4 regions of the Allobosea sp. BE125 genome follow, and region 1 is predicted to be linked to each of the others. Evidence: predicted binding sites of a transcription regulator. Region 1 holds the regulator's gene; each other region holds the start of a gene.
The links. Region 1 encodes PhoB, which activates phosphate uptake and scavenging genes when phosphate is short. Its sites were predicted from a motif close to TGTCATNNANCTGTCAT; they were not measured.
Positions count from the first base shown of each region.

Region 2: ugpB (sn-glycerol-3-phosphate ABC transporter substrate-binding protein UgpB) is a predicted target of PhoB. The motif match lies at 1,897-1,913, and genes of this name have one in related genera.
Region 3: J2Y55_RS28055 (alkaline phosphatase) is a predicted target of PhoB. The motif match lies at 1,579-1,595, and genes of this name have one in related genera.
Region 4: J2Y55_RS14300 (RNA degradosome polyphosphate kinase) is a predicted target of PhoB. The motif match lies at 2,929-2,945, and genes of this name have one in related genera.

Region 1 is NZ_JAVDTY010000014.1:142,606-147,708, reverse strand. Features, by position in the region: gene J2Y55_RS26130 (acyl-homoserine-lactone synthase) at 1-629, shown strand, start outside; gene J2Y55_RS26125 (hypothetical protein) at 622-972, shown strand; gene J2Y55_RS26120 (TIGR03862 family flavoprotein) at 1,139-2,416, opposite strand; gene phoB (phosphate regulon transcriptional regulator PhoB) at 2,555-3,253, opposite strand; gene phoU (phosphate signaling complex protein PhoU) at 3,275-3,994, opposite strand; gene pstB (phosphate ABC transporter ATP-binding protein PstB) at 4,034-4,834, opposite strand; gene pstA (phosphate ABC transporter permease PstA) at 4,882-5,103, opposite strand, start outside.
Region 2 is NZ_JAVDTY010000016.1:3,345-8,447, forward strand. Features, by position in the region: gene ugpA (sn-glycerol-3-phosphate ABC transporter permease UgpA) at 1-304, opposite strand, end outside; gene ugpB (sn-glycerol-3-phosphate ABC transporter substrate-binding protein UgpB) at 484-1,806, opposite strand; gene J2Y55_RS27210 (fumarylacetoacetate hydrolase family protein) at 2,076-3,251, shown strand; gene J2Y55_RS27215 (carbohydrate kinase family protein) at 3,248-4,192, shown strand; gene J2Y55_RS27220 (proline racemase family protein) at 4,399-5,103, shown strand, end outside.
Region 3 is NZ_JAVDTY010000017.1:32,919-38,021, forward strand. Features, by position in the region: gene J2Y55_RS28040 (NAD-dependent epimerase/dehydratase family protein) at 1-33, opposite strand, end outside; partial or broken gene J2Y55_RS28045 (EamA family transporter) at 282-647, opposite strand; gene cynS (cyanase) at 956-1,444, shown strand; gene J2Y55_RS28055 (alkaline phosphatase) at 1,651-3,396, shown strand; gene J2Y55_RS28060 (hypothetical protein) at 3,425-3,886, shown strand; gene J2Y55_RS28065 (ABC transporter ATP-binding protein) at 3,864-4,595, shown strand; gene J2Y55_RS28070 (FtsX-like permease family protein) at 4,592-5,103, shown strand, end outside.
Region 4 is NZ_JAVDTY010000005.1:311,560-316,662, reverse strand. Features, by position in the region: gene J2Y55_RS14320 (P-loop NTPase family protein) at 1-37, shown strand, start outside; gene J2Y55_RS14315 (acyl-CoA desaturase) at 39-1,274, opposite strand; gene J2Y55_RS14310 (hypothetical protein) at 1,374-2,024, opposite strand; gene J2Y55_RS14305 (TetR/AcrR family transcriptional regulator) at 2,288-2,884, shown strand; gene J2Y55_RS14300 (RNA degradosome polyphosphate kinase) at 3,029-5,103, shown strand, end outside.

The DNA of each region.
Region 1 (5,103 bases):
ACGCCTCCAATCGCCGGCTCTATGCCGAGCAGATCGAGGAACATTTCCGCATCCGGCACCGCATCTATGTCGAGGAGCGCCGCTGGATGGAGCTGGAGCGCCCCGACGGACGCGAGGTCGACCAGTTCGACACCGACGACGCGGTCTATCTGCTGGCGCTGAAGGACGGCAAGGTCATCGGGGGCTCCCGCCTCGTGCCGACGCTCTGCCCGCATCTGATGAGCGAGGTCTTTCCCTACCTCGCCAATATCCGCGGCCTGCAGCGCGGCCCCGACATCGTCGAATGGACCCGGATCTTCGTGGTTCCCGAGTATCGCGGCCGCGAATCCGCCGTGCTGCACACCGTCCTCGCCGGCATGCTCGAATACTGCCTGGAGCAGAATTTCAGCGCGATCACTGTCGTGATGGAAACCTGGTGGATGCCGCGCTTCCTGGAGCTCGGCTGGGAGGTCAAGCCGCTTGGTCTGCCGACGATGATCGACGGCATGTCCTGCATCGGCACGATGATCAGCGTGACCGAAGAGGCCTGGCGCAACACGCTCGCATTCAAGCGGATTGCGGCCCCGACACTGGTCGACCGGCGGCATGGGCCGCGCATCATCAAGGAAAGGCGAACCAACCATGTATGACGAGCACGCCTATTCGCCCTTGTCCTCCCAGGAACGGCAAGACCTCGGAAACGCGCTAGCGACCCTAGCGACGCTGATGAATCGGCACCCACGCTACGCCCCGCTGCTGGAAGTCGCGTCCCATTTCGACCTCCCCGACGATCTCTGGCTGCTGACGCAGGTCATGAGCCTGGACGATGCCGGGCGCTCGGCGCTGGTGCAGCTCTTCCTGCTGACCAGTGGAGCGGTCCAGGCCAAGCCGTTGAGCCAGGACGCCGTCATGCTGGTGAGCCACGATCTCGGCGCCATCTATGAGCTGACCCGGGACCGCGAGCGCGGGATGGCCTCACCTCACGACGCGTGAGGTCCGGCTTCGGGGGCCTGCGGAGAGCTCCTCTCCTGTGTTGGTGGGGGGCGGAACCTCGACAGAGAACCCTCTCCTGTAAGGAGAGGGTAGGGTGAGGTGTCGGCCGTTATCCGCGTGGAGCACAGCCTCACCGCCGCGCGTGGTTAGCTCGGCGCTTTGCTAGTCAAGGGGCCGACACCTCATCCCTGCCCTTCTCCTTACAGGAGAAGGGTTCCCCGCGCCCGACTTGTCTCTGTTTCAGCCAAGCCTCCAGCCCGGCCGCCGCCGCGACGCCGGTGGCGAAGCAGGCCTGCAGCAGGTAGCCGCCGGTCGGGGCCTCCCAGTCCAGCATCTCGCCGGCGACGAAGACGCCGTGCAGCGCCGTCAGCATGAAATCGGGGGTGACCGCGCCGGCTTCGATGCCGCCGGCGCTCGAAATCGCGCGCGCGATCGGGGCGAGGCCGGTGAATGTGAGGGGAGCAGCCTTGATCAGCGCCGCCAAGGCTGCTGCGTCCTCAGGCAGGCCCGGGCTCGCCTCGCGCAGGAGCGCGATCGCAGCCGGCGACAGGCCCGCCGCCTTGCGCAGATGGTTGCTCAGCGTCTCGCCCTTGCGGCGCTTCGCCAGACGCTCGATGAGACGCGCCGTCTCCATGTCGGGCCGCAGGTCGAGCGTGACCGCCGCCCTGCCCTCGCGCAGGATCGCCTCGCGCAGCAGGCCCGACAGCGCATAGACCGCCCCGCCCTCGATGCCGTCGGCATCGATCATCCCTTCGCCAGTGGCCTGACGCTCACCGAAACGGATGACGATGCGCTTCAACGGCGCTCCGCTGAAGCGCTCGCGCATCATCGCCGACCAGGCGACGGTGAAACCGCCATTGGCCGGCAGCAGCGGCGCGACGCTGACGCCACGCTCTGCGAGCCGAGGCACCCAGCCGCCATCCGAGCCAAGGCGCGGCCAGCTCGCGCCGCCGAGCGCCAGCAAGGTCGCGCCGGGCCGGATCGTTTCGACGCCGCCATCGCGGGTCTGGAAGGCGAGCGCGCCATCGGCGCTCCAGCCGGTCCAGAGCCTGCCCGGAGCGAATGTCACGCCCTGCCCCTCCAGCCGGCGCAGCCAGGCGCGCAGCAGGGGCGAGGCCTTCATCACCCTGGGGAAGACGCGCCCACTCGTGCCGATGAAGCTGTCGGCGCCGAGAGCGTCGGCCCAATCGCGCAAAGCCTGCGGCGGGAAGGCGCGGATCGCCGGTTCGAGCCAGGCCTGCGCGCCGCGATAGCGCGTCAGGAACTGATCGAGCGGCTCGGAATGGGTCAGGTTCAGCCCGCCGCGGCCGGCAAGCAGGAATTTGCGCGCCGGCGAGGGCATGCGGTCATAGACCGTAACGGCGTGGCCGGCGGCGGACAGCCGCTCGGCGGCGATCAGGCCGGAGGGGCCTGCGCCGATGATCGCGATGGATTTATTTTGCATCGGGAGGGCTTGGAGCCGGCAGGGGCGCGGGTCAAGCGCGATCGTCATGCTCGGGCTTGACCCGAGCATCTCATGCCGAACCGAATGGTGCTTTATGCGAATGGAGATTCTCGGGTCAAACCCGAGAATGACGTAGCATCACCCCCGCGCGAAGGTCTCGTCGAAAGCGTAGCCCGCGCCGCGCACCGTGCGCAGCGGGTCCTTTGCGTCGCCGGGCGTGATCGCCTTGCGCAGGCGCCCGACATGAACGTCGACCGTGCGCTCGTCGATATAGACGTCGCGACCCCAGACGGCATCGAGAAGCTGTGCGCGGGAATAGACCCGGCCAGGCGCCTGCATCAGGAATTCGAGCAGGCGGAATTCGGTCGGGCCGAGATGCAGTTCCGCGCCGGAGCGGCGGACGCGGCGCGTCGTGCGGTCGAGCTCGAGATCGCCGGCCGCAAGCAGCCCCGCGACATGGCCAGGCTTCGCCCGGCGCAGCAGCGCCTGGATGCGCGCGATCAGTTCAGGCAGCGAGAACGGCTTGACCACGTAGTCATCGGCGCCGGTGGCGAGGCCGCGCACGCGCTCGGTCTCCTCGCCGCGCGCGGTCAGCATGATGATCGGCACGCGCTCCGTGTCCCTGCGCGTGCGCAGGCGGCGGCAGAGCTCGATGCCCGACAGGCCCGGCAGCATCCAGTCGAGCAGGACGAGGTCGGGCGTGTGGTCGCGCAGATGCAGTTCGGCATCGTCGCCGCGCGCGACGCTGTCGACCTCGAAACCCTCGGCTTCGAGATTGTAGCGCAGGAGCAGGGTGAGCGGCTCCTCGTCCTCGACGATCAGGATGCGTGCGGGCATGTGCGTTTCCGATGACGAACGTTATTGACCGGCCGTGGCCTCGACATTGATGTCGGTGGTGTCGAGCTTCGGGCGGTTGAGGTCGAGCGACTCGCCGGTGACGAGATAGTGGATCGTCTCGGCGATATTGGTGGTGTGATCGCCGATGCGCTCGACGTTCTTGGCGCAGAACAGGAGATGCGTGCAGAAGGTGATGTTGCGCGGATCTTCCATCATATAGGTCAGCAATTCGCGGAAGAGCGAGGTGTAGAGCGCGTCGATCTCGTCGTCGCGGCGCCAGACCTCCATGGCCTTCTGCTCGTTGCTCGCGGCATAGGCATCGAGCACGTCCTTGAGCTGGGCCTGGACGAGCCGGCTCATATGCTCGAGCCCGACCACGGCGCGGTGCGGCGGCTGGAACTGGCCGGAGATCGCGACCGCGCGCTTGGCGATGTTCTTGGCGAGATCGCCGACGCGCTCGATGTCGGCGGCGATGCGGATCGCCGAGATCAATTCACGCAGGTCGTTCGCCAGCGGCTGGCGCCGGGCGATGGTCAGGACCGCGCGCTCCTCGACATCGCGCTGGAGGTTGTCGAGGCGCTGGTCGGCGCTGATCACCTTCTGGGCGAGCGTGGTGTCGCGGCGCACCAGCGCCACGGTGGAATCGCCGAGCATGCGCTCGGACATGCCGCCCATCTCGGCGAGGCTGCGGCGCAGCCCCTCGAGTTCGGCGTCGTAGGAGCGGACGATATGTTCGGTCATCGCGGCGGATCCTCTGGGAGCGAAAACAGGGTTCGACAGTCAGCCGAAGCGGCCGGTGACATAGTCCTGCGTCTGCTTCTTGTGCGGGTTCATGAAGATGGTGTTGGTCGGCGCGAACTCGATCACCTCGCCGAGATACATGAAGGCGGTGTACTGCGAGATACGCGCCGCCTGCTGCATGTTGTGGGTGACGATGACGATGGTGAAATCGGTCTTGAGCTGCTCCAGCAGGTCCTCGATCTTGCCGGTCGAGATCGGATCGAGCGCCGAGGTCGGCTCGTCGAACAGGATCACCTCCGGCTTCTGCGCGATGGTGCGCGCAATGCACAGGCGCTGCTGCTGGCCGCCCGAGAGGCCCATGCCGGACATCTTGAGCTTGTCCTTGACCTCGTCCCAGAGGGCGGAGCGGCGCAGCGCGCCCTCGACGCGGTCGTCGAGCTCCGACTTCGGCGGCTTCTCATAGAGCCGGATGCCGAAGGCGACATTGTCGTAGATCGACATCGGGAAGGGCGTCGGCTTCTGGAAGACCATGCCGATGCGCGAGCGCAGCTCGTTCACGTCGACATCGTTGGAGATGACGTTGCGGCCGTCGAGCATGACCTCGCCGGTGGCGCGCTGCTCGGGATAGAGCGAATAGATGCGGTTGAAGATGCGCAGCAGGGTCGACTTGCCGCAGCCCGAGGGGCCGATCAGCGCCGTGACGTGACGGTCACGGAAATCGAGATTGACGTTCTTCAGCGCCTTGTGCTCGCCGTAGTAGAAATCGAGGTTCTTGACCGCGATCCTGACCGGGGCTTCGGCATCGAGCGTTTGCGGGCTCAGTTCCAGCGTCGAAAGCATCGACTTCTTCCTTCAGATCGAACGCGACGAGGGTTCAGGGTAGCCGTTCACTTGCTGCCGCGCACGATACGGCGCGCGATCAGCGAGAGCAGCAGGATCGAGACGGTGATGATCAGCGAACCGGCCCAGGCGAGCTGCTGCCAGTTCTCGTAAGGGGCGGAGGCGAACTGGTAGATCGTCACCGGCAGGTTCGAGACGCCGCCCGAGAGCGTCGGCGAGAACCAGAAATTGTTGTTCAGCGCGGTGAAGATCAATGGTGCGGTCTCGCC
Region 2 (5,103 bases), on a different contig from region 1:
CCCTGATCTGCCGGTCGGCCATCACGGCGAAGAGCAATGCGATCGACAGCGAGAGCACGCAGACGAAGGAGGAGAAGATCGCGGTGTTGATCAGCGCCTTGTAGTAGCCGGGATCGGCGAACAGATCGCGATAGTTCTCGAACCAGACGAATTCGGTCGAGGTGCCGAAGGCGTCCTGAAGCAGGAAGCTCTGCCAGACCGCCTGGCTCGCCGGCCAGTAGAAGAACAGCACGGTGATCACCAGCTGCGGCGCGAGCAGCAGGACCGGGATCGTCAGGCCGCTGAAATAGGCGTTCTTCTGCATTGCGTCGCTGTCTCGAGAATGTCGTCAGAAACGAGATCAAACTGATCGTATATCCGCGCCGTCATCCTGGCCGTAGCGAAGCGGAGCGCCGGGATCCATCGTAGTGCACTGAGCTTTGCGATGGATCCCGGGACGACCTGCGGTCGCCCAGGATGACGGCGAGGTTGTTAGAACACGACTCAACGCGCCGCGGTGCGCTCGAACTGGCGCAGCATCTGGTTGCCGCGCTCGACGGCTGCGTCCAGCGCCGCCTTCGGCGTCTTCTGCCCGTTCAGCGCCGCTTCGATCTCCTCCGACCAGATGTCGCGGATCTGGACCAGGCTGCCGAAGCGCAGGCCGCGCGAATTCTCGGTCGGCTCCTTGTTGGTCAGCTCCAGGATCGGCGTCTCGAGATAGGGCTTGTCCTTGTAGAAGCCGGACGCCTTGACCTTCTCATAGGCCGCCTTGGTGATCGGCAGATAGCCGGACTCGGTGTGCAGCTTCACCTGGCGGTCGACATCCGACAGGAAGGTGAAGAACTTGGCGACGCCCTTGTATTCGTCGGCCTTCTTGCCGCCCATCACCCATAGCGAAGCGCCGCCGATGATCGAGTTCTGCGGCGCGCCCGTGGCTTCGGGGTAATAGGGCATCGGCGCATTGGCCCAGTCGAACTTGGCGTTCGCCTTGACGTTGCCGAAGAAGCCCGAGGAGGTCAGCATGATCGGGCATTCGCCCGAGGTGAAGCGGCCTTCGCCATTATTGGTGCGGCCGGAATAATCGTAGGTCTTGTCCTTCTGCAGCTCGACCAGATTGGTCAGGTGCTTGACGAAAAGCGGGCTGTTGAAGTTCAGCACGGAGTCGAAGCCGTCGAGCCCATTGGCCTTGGTGGCGATCGGGATGTTGTGCCAGGCGCCGAACTGCTCGATGTTGGCCCAGGTCGCCCAGGCATTGGTGAAGCCGCATTTATCCCAGCCGGCGGCCTTCAGTTTCTTGCCGGCCTCGAACACCTCGGGCCAGGTCTTGGGCGGCGCGTCGGGGTTCAGGCCCGCCTTCTTGAAGGCGTCCTTGTTGTACCACATCACCATCGAGGACGAGTTGAACGGCATCGAGAGCATGTCGCCCTTGGCCGTCGAGTAATAGCCGGTGATCGCAGGCAGATAGGCCTTCGGATCGAATGTTTCGCCGGCTTCCTTCATCAATTCGAAGACGGGCTTGATCGCGCCCTTGGCCGACATCATCGTGCCGGTGCCGACCTCGAAGACCTGCAGGATATGCGGCGCGGTGCCGGCGCGGAAGGCGGCGATGCCGGCATTCAGCGTGTCGGGATAGGAGCCCTTATAGGCGGGGACGACCTTGTAGTCCTTCTGCGAGGCGTTGAAATCCTCGGCGAGCTTCACCACCACGTCGTTATTGGCGCCGGTCAGTGCATGCCACCACTGGATCTCGGTCTGCGCCAGGGCAGGAGCTGCGCCCGCAAGCACGAAAGCGGCGGCCGAGATCAGGATCGTCGATTTCACTGTCATAGATGTCGTCTCCCTTATCCACCCTTGCGCGCGGCATGGCGGCTCTTGTCGTTGGTGCGCAAGCTAGCATGAAGCGCAGGTGACGTTTCAACGACAAAAGGATGACGCTCGCCAAGGGGCTGCTCGGCGGTTTCCCCAGTCTTGACCGCTCGCAATCTTGCTGGCGCGCATCCCTGGGATGAGGGCCCATGCGCAGGGTAGGGCTTGCGCAAATGGCCGGAAGCGGCTGTTCTCCGCACCCCACTCTACCGTGCCGATGGAACATCACGATGACACTCGCTTTGACCCCCGAGAATACGCTGCCGGCCGATGCCGCAACCGCCGCGCTCGTCGGTCGCGCCTGGCTGCCGGCTGTCGCCGGGCCTGCGGTCGTGGTCCTGCGGGAGGGAGAGCTCGTCGATGTCACGCGCGCCTTCCCGACCATGCGCGATCTCTGCGAGGCGCCCGAACCCGCCGCTGCATTGAAGGCCGCGAAGGGGGAGGCGGTCGGCTCGCTTGCCGAGATCCTGGCGAACACGCCGATCGACGGGCGTAACCCGTCAAAGCCCTGGCTGCTCTCGCCGCTCGACCTTCAGGCCGTGAAGGCGGCCGGCGTCACCTTCGCGGTCTCGATGCTGGAGCGTGTGATCGAGGAGAAGGCGCGCGGCAACCCGGCCGCTGCGGTGGCTATCCGCGAGGAGATCGGCAAGCTCATCGGCGACGATCTCTCCAAGCTCAAGCCCGGCTCACCCGAAGCGATGCATCTCAAGGAGGTGCTGATCAAGCAGGGCGCCTGGAGCCAGTATCTCGAGGTCGGCATCGGGCCGGACGCCGAGATCTTCACCAAGGCGCCGCCGATGTCCTCGGTCGGCACCGGCTTCGACGCCGGCCTCCACCCCGCCTCGACCTGGAACAACCCCGAGCCGGAGATCGTGCTGATCGTCGCCTCGACCGGCGCGATCGTCGGCGCGACGCTCGGCAACGACGTCAATCTGCGCGATGTCGAGGGCCGCTCGGCGCTGCTGCTCGGCAAGGCCAAGGACAACAATGCGGCAGCGGCGGTGGGCCCTTTCATCCGCCTCTTCGACGCCGGTTTCTCGCTCGATCATGTCCGCAAGACCACCGTCTCGCTGACGGTCAAGGGCGAGGACGGCTTCACGCTGGAAGGCTCGTCCTCGATCGCGAAAATCAGCCGCGATCCGGCCGACCTCGCCAAGCAGATGCTCGGGCCGCACCATCAATATCCGGACGGGGCTGCGCTCTATCTCGGCACCATGTTCGCGCCGATCAAGGATCGCGACACGGTGGGCGGCGGCTTCACCCATAAATACGGCGACATCGTCACCATCGCCGCGCCCGAGCTAGGCGCGCTGGTCAACCGCATGCGCCGTACCGATGAGTGCGAACCCTGGACCTTCGGCGCCTCGCATCTGATGCGCAGCCTGGCCAAGCGCGGGCTGCTGTGACGCAAGCGACGATCCTCGTCACCGGCGAGGCGATCGGCGACTTCATCCCGCGTGACGGCGAGGGCCGGCATTACGAGGCGGTGCTCGGCGGCTCCGGCTTCAACGCCGCGCTGGCGCTCGCCCGCTTCGGTGCGAGCGTTGCCTATGCCGGAGCGCTCTCGACCGATGCGCTTGGCCGGCGCTTTCGCACGGCCCTTGCCACCGAGGGCATTGATGCCGGCCTGGTTCATGACAGCGCGCGTCCAAGCGCCATCGCTGTCGTTGCTCCGCTCGGACCCGGAGGCGTTCCTGAATTCGGGCTTTATCTCGACGGCACGGCTCATGCGGAGCCGGAAGGGACGCCACGCTCCTGTCCTCCCGGCGTCATCCACCTCCACGCCACCTCCTTTGGCGCGACCGTCGGCCCGTCCGGCGCGGCGACGTTGGCGTTGATCGAGAGCGCGAAGGCGCAGGGCGCGAGCATCAGCTACGACGTCAACATCCGCGCCGCGGTGCTGCCCGAGCGGGCGGTTGCGACGGCGTTGATTGAACAGCGCATCGCGCTCGCAGACATCGTCAAGGTGAGTCTGGACGATCTCGCCTGGCTGCACCCCGACTGGTCGGCCGAGAAGGTCGTGGCGCATTGGCGTGGACTTGGCGCGAGTGGACTTGGTGCGGCATGCGTGCTGGTGACACGCGGCGGGCAGGGCGCGTCCTGCCACAGTGCCGAGGGCCTGATCGAGAGCGCCGCGCCATCCGTTGACGTGGTCGATACGGTCGGAGCCGGTGACACCTTCATCGGCGGCGTCCTGGCCGTCTTGGCAACACGCGGTCTGCTCGGGCAAAATCTTGCGTCGGCGACACGCGGCGATCTCCAGGCCGCTCTGGCTTTCGCCTGCGATGTTGCCGCCGACAGCTGTACGAGACCTGGATGCGATCCGCCTCGCCGCAAGGCGACGTAGGCCAAATTGTCTTTCAACGAAACGCGCCGTCATTCCGAGCGACCGCAGGGAGACCCGGGATCCATGCCGGAACCGTTCCTGATGCGGTTCAGGCATGGATCCCGGGTAGGCGCCGCTTCGCGGCTTGTCCGGGATGACGGCGCGTTCTTATGCCAAATCGATGCGCTTCAACCTAGCGTGAGATCGATCGAAGGAAACATATCCCGATGCGCCTGAGCTATCTCGACTACCACACCTGCGGTGAGCCGGTCCGCATCGTCACTGCTGGCTATCCCGAGCTGACGGGCGCCACCATCCTCGACAAGCGCAGGCAAGCCCGCGAGCAACATGACAACCTGCGGCGCGCAATGATGCTGGAGCCGCGCGGCCATGCCGGCATGTATGGCGTCATCCCGGTCAAGGCGTCGCATCCAGATGCCGCCTTCGGCGTGCTGTTCACGCATCATGAAGGCTATTCGACCATGTGCGGTCACGCGACCATCGCGCTCGGCCGCTATGCGATCGAGCATGGGCTGGTGCCGGCGGTCGAGCCGGTGACGCGCTTCGCCATCGAGGCTCCCTGCGGGCTGGTCAGGCTTGCCTGCGAAGTCAGGAGCGGGAAGGTCGGCACCGTGACCTTCGAGAGCGTGCCGGCCTTCGCCCAGCTTCGGGACCGGGTTGTCGATGTGCCGGGTCTGGGTCCGGTCACCACCGACATTGCCTATGGCGGCGCCTTCTACTGCATCCTGCCGGCCTCTCGGCTTGGGCTCGACCTGTTCGAGACACCCGTCGCGGGGATTGTCGAGGCGGCCGCCGCGCTCACCGACGCTGTCCGCGCGGGGCCGGCGATCGCGCATCCGACCGAGCCCGATCTCGGCTTTCTCTACGGCACGATCGTCACCGACGAGGCGGGGTCGGACGAGACGAGCTTC
Region 3 (5,103 bases), on a different contig from region 1:
GAAACCGTCTCCGCCGATGATGATATGTTTCATGGGTTCAGGTCTTCCGGACTAGAGCATTTTCGAGCGAAGCGGACACCGGTTCGCGTAAAGAAAATGCGTTGAAACAATGGCTTAGAGAAATGAACGATCCGGCTGGATCGGACATTGCTCTAAGGTCAGCGCGGCAGGCGCGGCGGGGTGCGGACCGGCACCGGGATCGGCTGGAGCACGGGTTTTTGTTCCAGCAGCATGCCGAGGCGAAGGAAGAGGCGTGCGATCAGATCCATGTCGGTCCCTCAGCTCTGTGCGATGAAGATGGTGCCCAGCATGATCAGCCCAATGCCGGCAATGCGGGCAGGGCTCAGATCCTCCTGGAAGAAGAAATAGGCGTAAACCGCGACCACGACGTAGGCGAGGCTCAGGAACGGATAGGCGTAGCTGATCTGAACCTTCGACAGCACGACGAGATGCGAGGCCATGCTGACCACGAAGGTGCACAGGCCGAAGAAGACGAAAGGGCTGAAGACGACGCGCAGGACCGTGGCGATCAGCCCGTCATGGCCGGGGTCAAGCTGGCCCAGGCCGGTCATGCCACGCTTGAGCATGAGCTGGGCGGCGGCGTTGGTCAGCACCGTGAACAGGATCAGGGGAATATAGGAATTCATCGGGCGATCAGGTTTTCCGCGTGGTCGGTGGACCTCTGAATGACGCGGAAATTACTTCAAATACCTTACGTTGCAGTCCTTACTTCCGCGTAACGTTAAGATGATCCTGCCGGGATCTCATAAAGTCGGAATGACTTCACTTGGAGCCGCAGCCGGCACCGGAGTGAGCGCAGGCCCTTGGCCCGCGGCTTGCTACCCAGGCCTGGGTTCGCCGACCCGTTCGACCCCGCTCGCCGCTTGACCAAGGGCTGCCTGAGGCGGCGCGACCGACATTTCGACGACGACATCTCCAAGGAGGACTTAAGACCATGAAGCGCGAAGAACTCACCGAGAAGATCCTCGACATCAAGCGCGAGAAGGGCTGGAGCTGGAAATACATCACCGCGGAAATCGGCGGCATGTCGGAGGTGCTGATTGTCGGCGCGCTGCTCGGCCAGATGAAGCTGGTCAAGCCCTTGGCGGAGAAGGCTGCGACCCTGTTCGGCCTCACGGAGAACGAGAAGCGGATGCTCAACGAGGTGCCATATCGTGGCATGGGCACGCCGATGCCGCCGACCGACCCGCTGATCTATCGCTTCTACGAGATGGTGATGGTCAACGGCCCGGCCTGGAAGGCGTTGATCGAGGAGGAGTTCGGCGACGGCATCATGTCGGCGATCGATTTCAACATCGAGTTCGAGCGCGAGCCGAACCCGAAGGGCGACCGCGTCAAGATCGCGATGTCGGGCAAGTTCCTGCCCTATAAATATTACGGCAACGAGCAGGGCATTCCCGATTACGGCTTCAAGGAAGCGTAGCCTGCCGGTTCATGGCGTCGTGCAAGAGACGGCATCGTGCAAGAGACGGAGCCGCGCGGGAGATGGCGGCGGGTGTTCAGGAGCTTGCGAATATTGTTATAGTATAACATTCATAACGTCATGAAAGCGCATGTAGTAATCGTACTGTCACATGCGCTTCCTAACGGTCGCCGGCGGATATCGAACGGGTTCGAGCGGAGACGAGCATGCGCGCGCAAAAATGGCTGATGACGATCCTGGCCACAGGGCTTGCCGGGGCCACTCCCGCGCTGTCGCAGACGATCTATCCGATCAACCGGGCTGAGATCCTCGAGGGCTCGCGCTTCGATTTCAAGGTCGAGTTCCCCAACGCGCCGACCTCGGCCGATGTGAAGGTCACGATCAACGGCAAGCCCGCCGCCGAAATCTTCGGCAAGCCGACCGCCTTCATCCAGAACGAAGAAGGCCAGAAGCATTCGGCGTTGTGGCTGCGTGGCGCGACGCTGCCGGCCGGCAACTACGTCGTCGAGGCGACGCAAGGGGCGAACAAGGCGACGGTGAAATGGGAGGTCTTCGCGACGGCCCAGCCGCGCCGGGCCAAGAACGTCATCCTGTTCATCGGCGACGGCATGTCGGTGGCGCATCGCACCGCGGCGCGGATCATGTCCAAGGGCTGGGAAGAGGGCCGCTTCAATGGCGAGCTCGCCATCGACGACATGCCCAACATGGCGCTGATCTCGACCTCCGGCAGCGATTCTATCGTCACCGACAGTGCCAACAGCGCCCATGCCTACACCACCGGCCACAAATCCTGCGTCAACGCGCTCGGCGTCTACTGCGCCAAGAACGCGCTGACGCTGGACCATCCCAAGGTCGAGACCATCTCGGAAGTGATCAAGCGCCGCAACAAGATGACGATCGGCGTCGTCACCAATGCCGAGATCGAGGATGCGACCCCGGCCTCGATGGTGTCCCATACCCGCCGGCGCTCGGACTACAACGACATCGTCAAGATGTTCTATGATGTGAAGCCCGACGTGATCATGGGCGGCGGCTCGCCGAACTTCCTGCCCAAGACGACGCCAGGCTCCAAGCGCACCGATGATCTCGACTTCATCGCCCAGTTCAAGGCGGCCGGCTACAGCATCGCCACGACCAAGACCGAGATGAATGCGGCTGCCGCGTCCGGCGCCAAGAAGCTGCTCGGCCTCTACAACACCAGCAATGTCGACGGCGCCTTCGATCTGCGCCTTGCCAAGAAGGGCACCGTCGCCAAGTTTCCCGACCAGCCGGACGTCGCCGAACAGACCAAGGCGGCGATCGACATGCTGAAGGGCAATGAGGATGGCTTCTTCCTGATGGTCGAGTCCGGCCGTATCGACAAATACAGCCACTCGCTGGATTGGGAGCGGGCCGTGTTCGACACGATCATGCTCGACAACGCCGTCAAGATCGCCAAGGATTTCGCCGGTGAACGCAATGACACGCTGATCATCGTCGTGCCGGATCATACCCATGCAGTCTCACTCGTCGGCACCTATGACGACGAGCGCTCGGGCCAGCTCCTGCGCGACAAGCTCGGCACCTATGCCGACTCCAAGGCGCCGAACTACGGTCCGCTCGACGCCGATGGCTATCCGACCAATGTCAACACCTCGCGCCGTCTCGCCGTGGTCTTCGGCACCTATCCCGACACCTGCGATACCGGTCGCCCCTTCATGGATGGCGAGCGCGTTCCGGCGGTGAAGAGTGCCGACGGCAAGACCAATGTCGCCAACGAAGCCGATTGCACCGGACCGCTGGCGACGCGCAAGGTCGGCAACCTGCCCTTCGACGCGAATTCGGGCGTGCATTCGGGCGATGATGGCATCTTGACCGCGATGGGCCCGGGCGCTGAGAAATTCCGCGGCCATAAGCCCAACACCTATGTCTTCCGCGTGATGGCGGAGGCGCTGGCGCTGGGCGGCGAGTGAGCCTGTCCTGATCCGAGGCGAATGGTCCGTGCAGCAACCGATCCTCCTCGCAAGACTGTCCCGTCGCGGGCTCCTTCAGGGGCTCGCGACGCTCGCGTTCTGCGAGACCGCCCTCGCGGACGAAGCGACGATCAGCTTCGACGGGCTCTACAAATCCTTCGGCGTGCTCGGCTTCCAGTTCTCGGATCGCGCCACGAGCCTGCGCGGGCAGGAGGTGCGCATGCTCGGCTATATGGCGCCGCCGCTGAAGCCCGAAAGCCATTTCTTCGTGCTGACGCGCGAACCTCTGGCGATCTGCCCGTTCTGCCAGTCCGATGCCGACTGGCCGGTCGATATCGTCGTGGTCTTCATGAAGGCGGTGACGCCGATGGTCAGCGCCGGGCAGAAGGTCGCGGTCTCCGGCCGGCTCGAAATCGGTTCCGCGATCGATGCCGAGACCGGCTTCGTCAGCCAGATCAGACTCGTCGATGCCAGTTTTCACGTCGCTTGACCGGCGGCCCGCGGCTGCGGCGCGGGCGCTGCAGCTGACCGGGATCAGGCTCGATCATCGTGGCGGCGATGGCCGGCCCTTCCGGGTGCTCGATCTCGCGGGTTTGACGATTCCAGCCGGCGCGCGGGTGGGTCTGCGCGGTGCCTCGGGCTCGGGCAAGACCTCGCTGCTGCATCTCGTCGCCGGGCTGATCCGGCCCGATGCCGGTTCGGTCAGTTGGGGCGACATGGTCGTCTCCGACCTGCCGGTCAGCGCCCGCGACCGCTGGCGCCAGGCGACGCTGGGCTTCGTCTTCCAGGATTTCCACCTGATCCCTGAGCTCGACGTGGCGGCGAACATCACCTTGCCCCTGACCTTCTCGCATTGGCGGATCGGGCCGGCCGAGCATGAGCGGGCGGCGATGCTCGCCGCCCGGATGGGGTTGACCGATCTCAGGCGCAAGGCCGGCGTCCTGTCGCGCGGCGAGCAGCAGCGCGTGGCGATCGCGCGCGCGGTTTTGCTGCAGCCGGCGCTGATCCTCGCTGACGAGCCGACAGCCAGTCTCGATGCTGCCCACGCCGCCGAGGTCGGAGCGCTCCTGGTCGAGGTCGCTATCGAAACCGGCGCGACCCTGATCTGCGCCTCTCACGATACGGCGCTGCTGGCGCGGATGGACCGGCGCATCGAGCTTGCGGCAGCGCCGGTCGTGCCGGTCGAGAGCGCGGCATGAACCCGTTTCCGATGGTCTGGGCCGATATCCGGGCCCTGCGCTGGACGGCGCTGGCGATCATCGTTCTGGTCGCGCTCGCGGTTGCTGTCGGGGTGGCGATCGGGGCGCAGGAGCGGGCCTTGCGACGCAGTTCGGCTGCCGCGGCCGAGGATTTCGACCTGCTGATCGGCGCGCCGGGCAGCCAGACGCAGTTGCTGATGTCGGCGGTCTATCTCCAGCCGGATGCGGTGCCGCTGATGGACGGGCGGTTGCTCAATACGCTGGCGCAGGATGAGCGTGTCGCCGGCGTCGCGCCCATCGCCTTCGGCGACGTCAGCAAGGGCTATGTGATCGTGGGCACCACGGCGGCCTTTGCCGGCCGCTGGGGGCGGTTCGCGCCCGCGCAGGGCCGGCTCTTCGCGAGGGAGGGCGAGGCGGTGCTGGGGGCTGATGTCAGCTATGGCCTCGGTGACAGCATCGCGCCGTCGCATGGCGTCCTCGGCGCAACCGGGCGCCCGGGCGTGGCGCA
Region 4 (5,103 bases), on a different contig from region 1:
GGCCGAGGCGCTGGCGGCACTGTTCCCGGCCGAGTGAATCAGCCGCGCGGCGGGGCCGCCGATGGCTGCGAGACCAACCGGGCGTACATCGCCTCGGTCAGCAGGTCATGGGCGCGTGCCGCGATGGCATCGAGTGAGGGCGTCTTGACGAACATGGCGGCAGCTTTCTCCGTCAATTCCTCGCGCGTCGGCAGGACCGGCAGATGCAGTTGTGCCAGCGCCTCATGCGCCTGCTGCTGCATTTCGACCAGGCGATCTCCGGCGCGATGCTGCAGATCGGCCAGCGCTGTGCGCAGGTCGGCCAGCGTCATGGTCGGCAGATGCAGATCCGAAAGGCTCGGCGTCGCGGCATAGGCCTCCCAGAAGGCTGCAATGGCGCGTTCCAGAGGCACGGAAGCAGCCAGTCGCTCGGCCGAGCGCTCGATCACGCGCGGCGGCAGCGCCTGGGAGCGCTCGATGACCGCTTGCGGCGGCTCCTTCAGTTCCCAGACCAGCCGGAGCTTCGAGAGCCCGAGGATGATGTAATAGGTCGGATCCCACTGCCACCAGCGAAAGCCCTGGCGCACGCTGTACTGATAGGCGTGATGGTTGTTGTGCCAGCCTTCGCCCATGGTGATGACCGCCAGCCACCAATTGTTGCGGCTCTCGTCGCCGGTGACATAGTCCTTGTCGCCATGCACATGCGCCAGGGAGTTGATGCAGAAGGTGGCGTGGAAGACGCAGACCGTCGACCAGAAGAAGCCGACGAACAGCCCGGCCCAGCCATCGATGGCAAAGCAGATCAAGGCGAGCAGGATCGCGGGCGCGATCTCGAAACGATGGAGCAGGCGCAATTCCTGAAACTTCGTCAGGTCCGTGATCGTCGACGGGTCGAAGCGGTCATGGCCGCGGGCGAAGATCCAGCCGAGATGCGAATAGGCGAAGGAGGTCAGCACCGGCGAATGCACGTCGTGCTCGGTGTCGGCGTAGCGGTGATGGTGCCTGTGCTTGGAGGCCCACCAGAGCACGCTCTTCTGCGCCGTCGACTGCGCCAGCAGCGCCAGCAGGAACTGCCCGAAGCGGCTGGTCTTGTAGGTCCGGTGCGAGAAATAGCGGTGATAGCCGCCCGTCACGGCAAACATCCGCAGCCAGTACAGGCCGATCGCCAGCCAGACCGAGGTCCAGGTCACGCCGCTCCAGATCGCGCCCAGACAGGCGAGATGCGCCAGCACGAAGGGGATGGCGGCGGGGTAGACGATGTCGCCATCGTCGTGAGGGGTCTCGATCTGGGACAAGTCATTTCTCTGATCTGAATGGCAGGCTGCGAGGGTGGCGCTGTAAGGGTGGCGCTGCACGACAAGAACAGGACCGGCAAGGCTCGCGCAAGTGCGGTATTATGATCCAGCCATCGCCGTCGCGGCGTTCAGCGGCTTCCTGCGCAGGCAAAGCCGGAGAGCCAGGGCAGCGATCAGCACTGTGATGAAAGGCCAGTAGAACGGGTCCATGACCGCGCGCTTGCCGAAGGTTACCATGAAGCTGAGCCAGATGTAATAAGCCCCGCACAGATGGAGCCAGCGCCAGGCTTTCGGGCCGATCATGGCGGCGGTTCTGTCGAACGATGTTGCGGCCATGGCGAGGATGAAAAGATAGGCGAGCCCGCCCGAGATCAGAGTTCCCGTGTTGCTGAGCTGCTCGAACAGGGTCGGGGCCGTGCTGGCCAGGGCGATGATGGCAAGCCCGTGCAGGCCATGGGACAGGGCGAAGGACAGTCCGAGATAACGCCGGTTCCGCCTTTGCCAGCGTGTCCAGATAGTGGGGCAGGCCTGGAACAGGGCCGAGGCCGTGAAAGCCAGGCAGAACAATACCAGGGACGTCCGCGCCGTGATGCGGATGACCAGCCTGATGCCGTCGCTTCCGCCCGACGAGGTGGCAAGCGCGGCAAGCACGCCCAAAACCAGCCCGGATGCGAGCAGCCCAAGGAGGGGCCAGCCTTCCAGCAGGCCTGCCGGAAATGATGGCTTCGGCTGGTTGCGTGCGATTGTCATGTCGGGGCCGTTTCGTGAGAGGTGTGCGTCGCTGTAAGCGACGATTGCATCCGCGGTCGCTCCAGGCAATGAATGTAATCGATGATTACATGATTGTGATGCAAGGGCGCTTCTCCTATTTTCGGAACGGGTTTCCGGCTTTACTGGCGGGTTTCCTCCTGCGGCGGAACGTGCACTAGCTTCGCTCCATGAGCACCGTGAAACCGACTCGGACAGGAGACCGCGAGGCGGGTGAGGGCGGTTCGGCCTATCATCACGGCAATTTGCGCGAGGAACTCGTCGAGCAGGCGCTCAAGCTGGCTGAGGAGGGGGGCCTCTCGGCGGTGAGTGTCCGGGCGGCGGCGCGATTGGCCGGGGTCTCGCCGGCAGCTCCGTTCCGCCACTTCCCGGACAAGATGACGCTGATGACGGCGGTGGCCGAGGAGGCTATGCGGCGCTTCAGGGCCGAAATCGCGCTGGCGCTCGCGCAGGAGGTGGCTGACGATCCGATGCTGCGCATCCGCGCCATCGGGCGGGCTTATCTCGATTGGGCCAGACGCAATCCGACCCATTTCGAAATCATCTCGTCACGGCGCTCGATCGATTTCGAGGGATCGCCGTCGCTGGGGCGGGAGAACGCCGAAATCCAAGCTCAGATCGAAGCCCTGTTGCTGGAGGCGGCGCAACGCGGGCTTCTGCGTTGCAACGACAGGCACCTGATCCAGATCGCGGCGCGTGCGTTGGTGTATGGTCTGGCGCGCATGCTGGTCGATGGCCATTTCCCGAGTTGGCAGGTCGCCGATGCGGAGATCGAAGGAACCATGGCCAAAGTGCTCGATTTGTTTGTGGACGGGCTGGTCAAGGAGCGGGCCGCGTCCTGAACCGTGATCCGGCAGATGCAATGGACATGAAGGCCGGGATCGAATGTCATCGAAGCGTCACGCTAGGGTGGCTTCAAGAGCGGACGGGATCGAAGCGGCGGAACTGACGCGGCAAGAGCGGCGGCAGGGGCAAAAGCGAAGCAGATGAACGCGCAAACGGCAGAAATCATGGACCTCGACATCCCCGCCATTGACGCCCTCGGCGCTGATACCCCGCTGCGGCAATCGCCCGCCCGCTTCATGAACCGCGAGCTGTCCTGGCTGCAGTTCAACCGCCGCGTCATGGAAGAGGCCTCGAACCGCAATCACCCCCTGCTGGAGCAGCTGCGCTTCCTCTCGATCTCGGCCGCCAACCTCGATGAATTTTTCATGGTCCGCGTCTCGGGCCTGCGTGAACAGCTCAAGGCCGGCGTGGTCACGCGCAGCCAAGATGGCCTGACGCCGGCCGAGCAGCTCGCAGAGCTGGGCAAGGCGGTCTCGGCGCTGACGGACGACCAGCAGGCGCGCTGGGTCGAACTGAAGCGCGATCTGCATGAGAACAAGATTCACCTGCTCGAGCCGAGCGAGGTCGGCAAGCAGGAGCGGGTCTGGCTGGAGGATTATTTCCTCCACTACATCTTTCCGGTGCTGACGCCGCTGGCGATCGATCCCGCGCATCCGTTCCCCTTCATCCCCAATCTCGGCTTCACGCTCGCGCTGGCGCTGGAGAGGATCAGCGACGGACGCCAGCTCGACGCGCTGATCCGCGTGCCGATCAAGATGGACCGCTTCATCGAACTGCCGGATCTCGGCCGCGAGGGGCTGCATCGCTTCATCACGCTGGAGGATGCGGTCTCGCTGTTCATCGGCAAGCTCTTCCCGGGCTATGACGTCAAGGGCACCGGCTCGTTCCGTGTCATCCGCGACACCGATCTCGACATCGAGGAGGAGGCCGAGGATCTGGTGCGCGTCTTCGAGACCATGCTGAAGCTGCGTCGGCGCGGCGTCGTCATCCGGCTCGAGGTCTCGACCGGCATGCCGGCGCATCTGCGCAAGCTGATCGTGCGCGAGCTCAAGGTCGACGCCGACGAGATCGTCGATGTCGCCGGCATGATCGGCCTCAACGAGCTCTCGCAGCTCGTCGGCGTCGACCGCTCCGACCTCAAGTTCAAGCCCTACAACGCCCGCTTCCCGGAGCGCATCCGCGAACATGCCGGCGACTGCTTCGCCGCGATCCGCCAGAAAGACCTGATCGTCCACCATCCCTATGAGAGCTTCGACGTCGTCGTGCAGTTCCTGCAGCAGGCGGCACGCGATCCCAGCGTGGTCGCGATCAAGCAGACGCTCTATCGCACCTCGTCGAACTCCCCGATCGTGCATGCTCTGGCCGAAGCGGCGGAGGCCGGCAAGTCGGTGACCGCGCTGGTCGAGCTCAAGGCGCGCTTCGACGAGGAGGCCAATATCCGCTGGGCCAAGGATCTGGAGCGCGCCGGCGTCCAGGTCGTTTACGGCTTCATCGAGCTCAAGACCCACGCCAAGCTGTCGATGGTGGTGCGCCGCGAGGCCGGCCAGCTGGTGACCTATTGCCATATCGCAACCGGCAACTACCACCCGATCACGGCGCGCATCTACACCGACGTATCCTTCTTCACCGCCGACCCGGTGATGTCGCAGGATGTCGCGCGCATCTTCAACTTCATCACCGGCTATGCCGAGCCGGCCGAACTGGAGAAGATGTCGGTGTCGCCGGTGGGGCTGAAGCAGCGCCTGCTCTCCGACATCGCCGAGGAGGTCGCCCATGTGAAGGCCGGACGCAAGGGCGCGATCTGGGGCAAGTGCAATTCGCTGGTCGATCCCGAGATCATCGACGCGCTCTATGATGCGAGCCAGGCCGGGGTCGAGATCGACTTCGTCGTGCGCGGCATCTGCTGCCTGAGGCCCGGCGTTCCCGGGCTGTCCGAGAACATCCGCGTCAAGTCGATCGTCGGCCGCTTCCTGGAGCACACCCGGGTCTACGCCTTCGGGGCAGGCCACGGCCTGCCTTCGGCCAAGGCCAAGCTCTACATCTCCTCGGCCGATCTGATGCCGCGCAATCTCGACCGTCGCGTCGAGGCGCTGACGCCGATTCTGAACGCCACGGTCCACCAGCAGTTGCTCGAACAGATCATGCAGGCCAATTTCCTCGACAATGAACAGAGCTGGACGATCTTGCCCGATGGCGGTTCCCAACGCATTGTCCC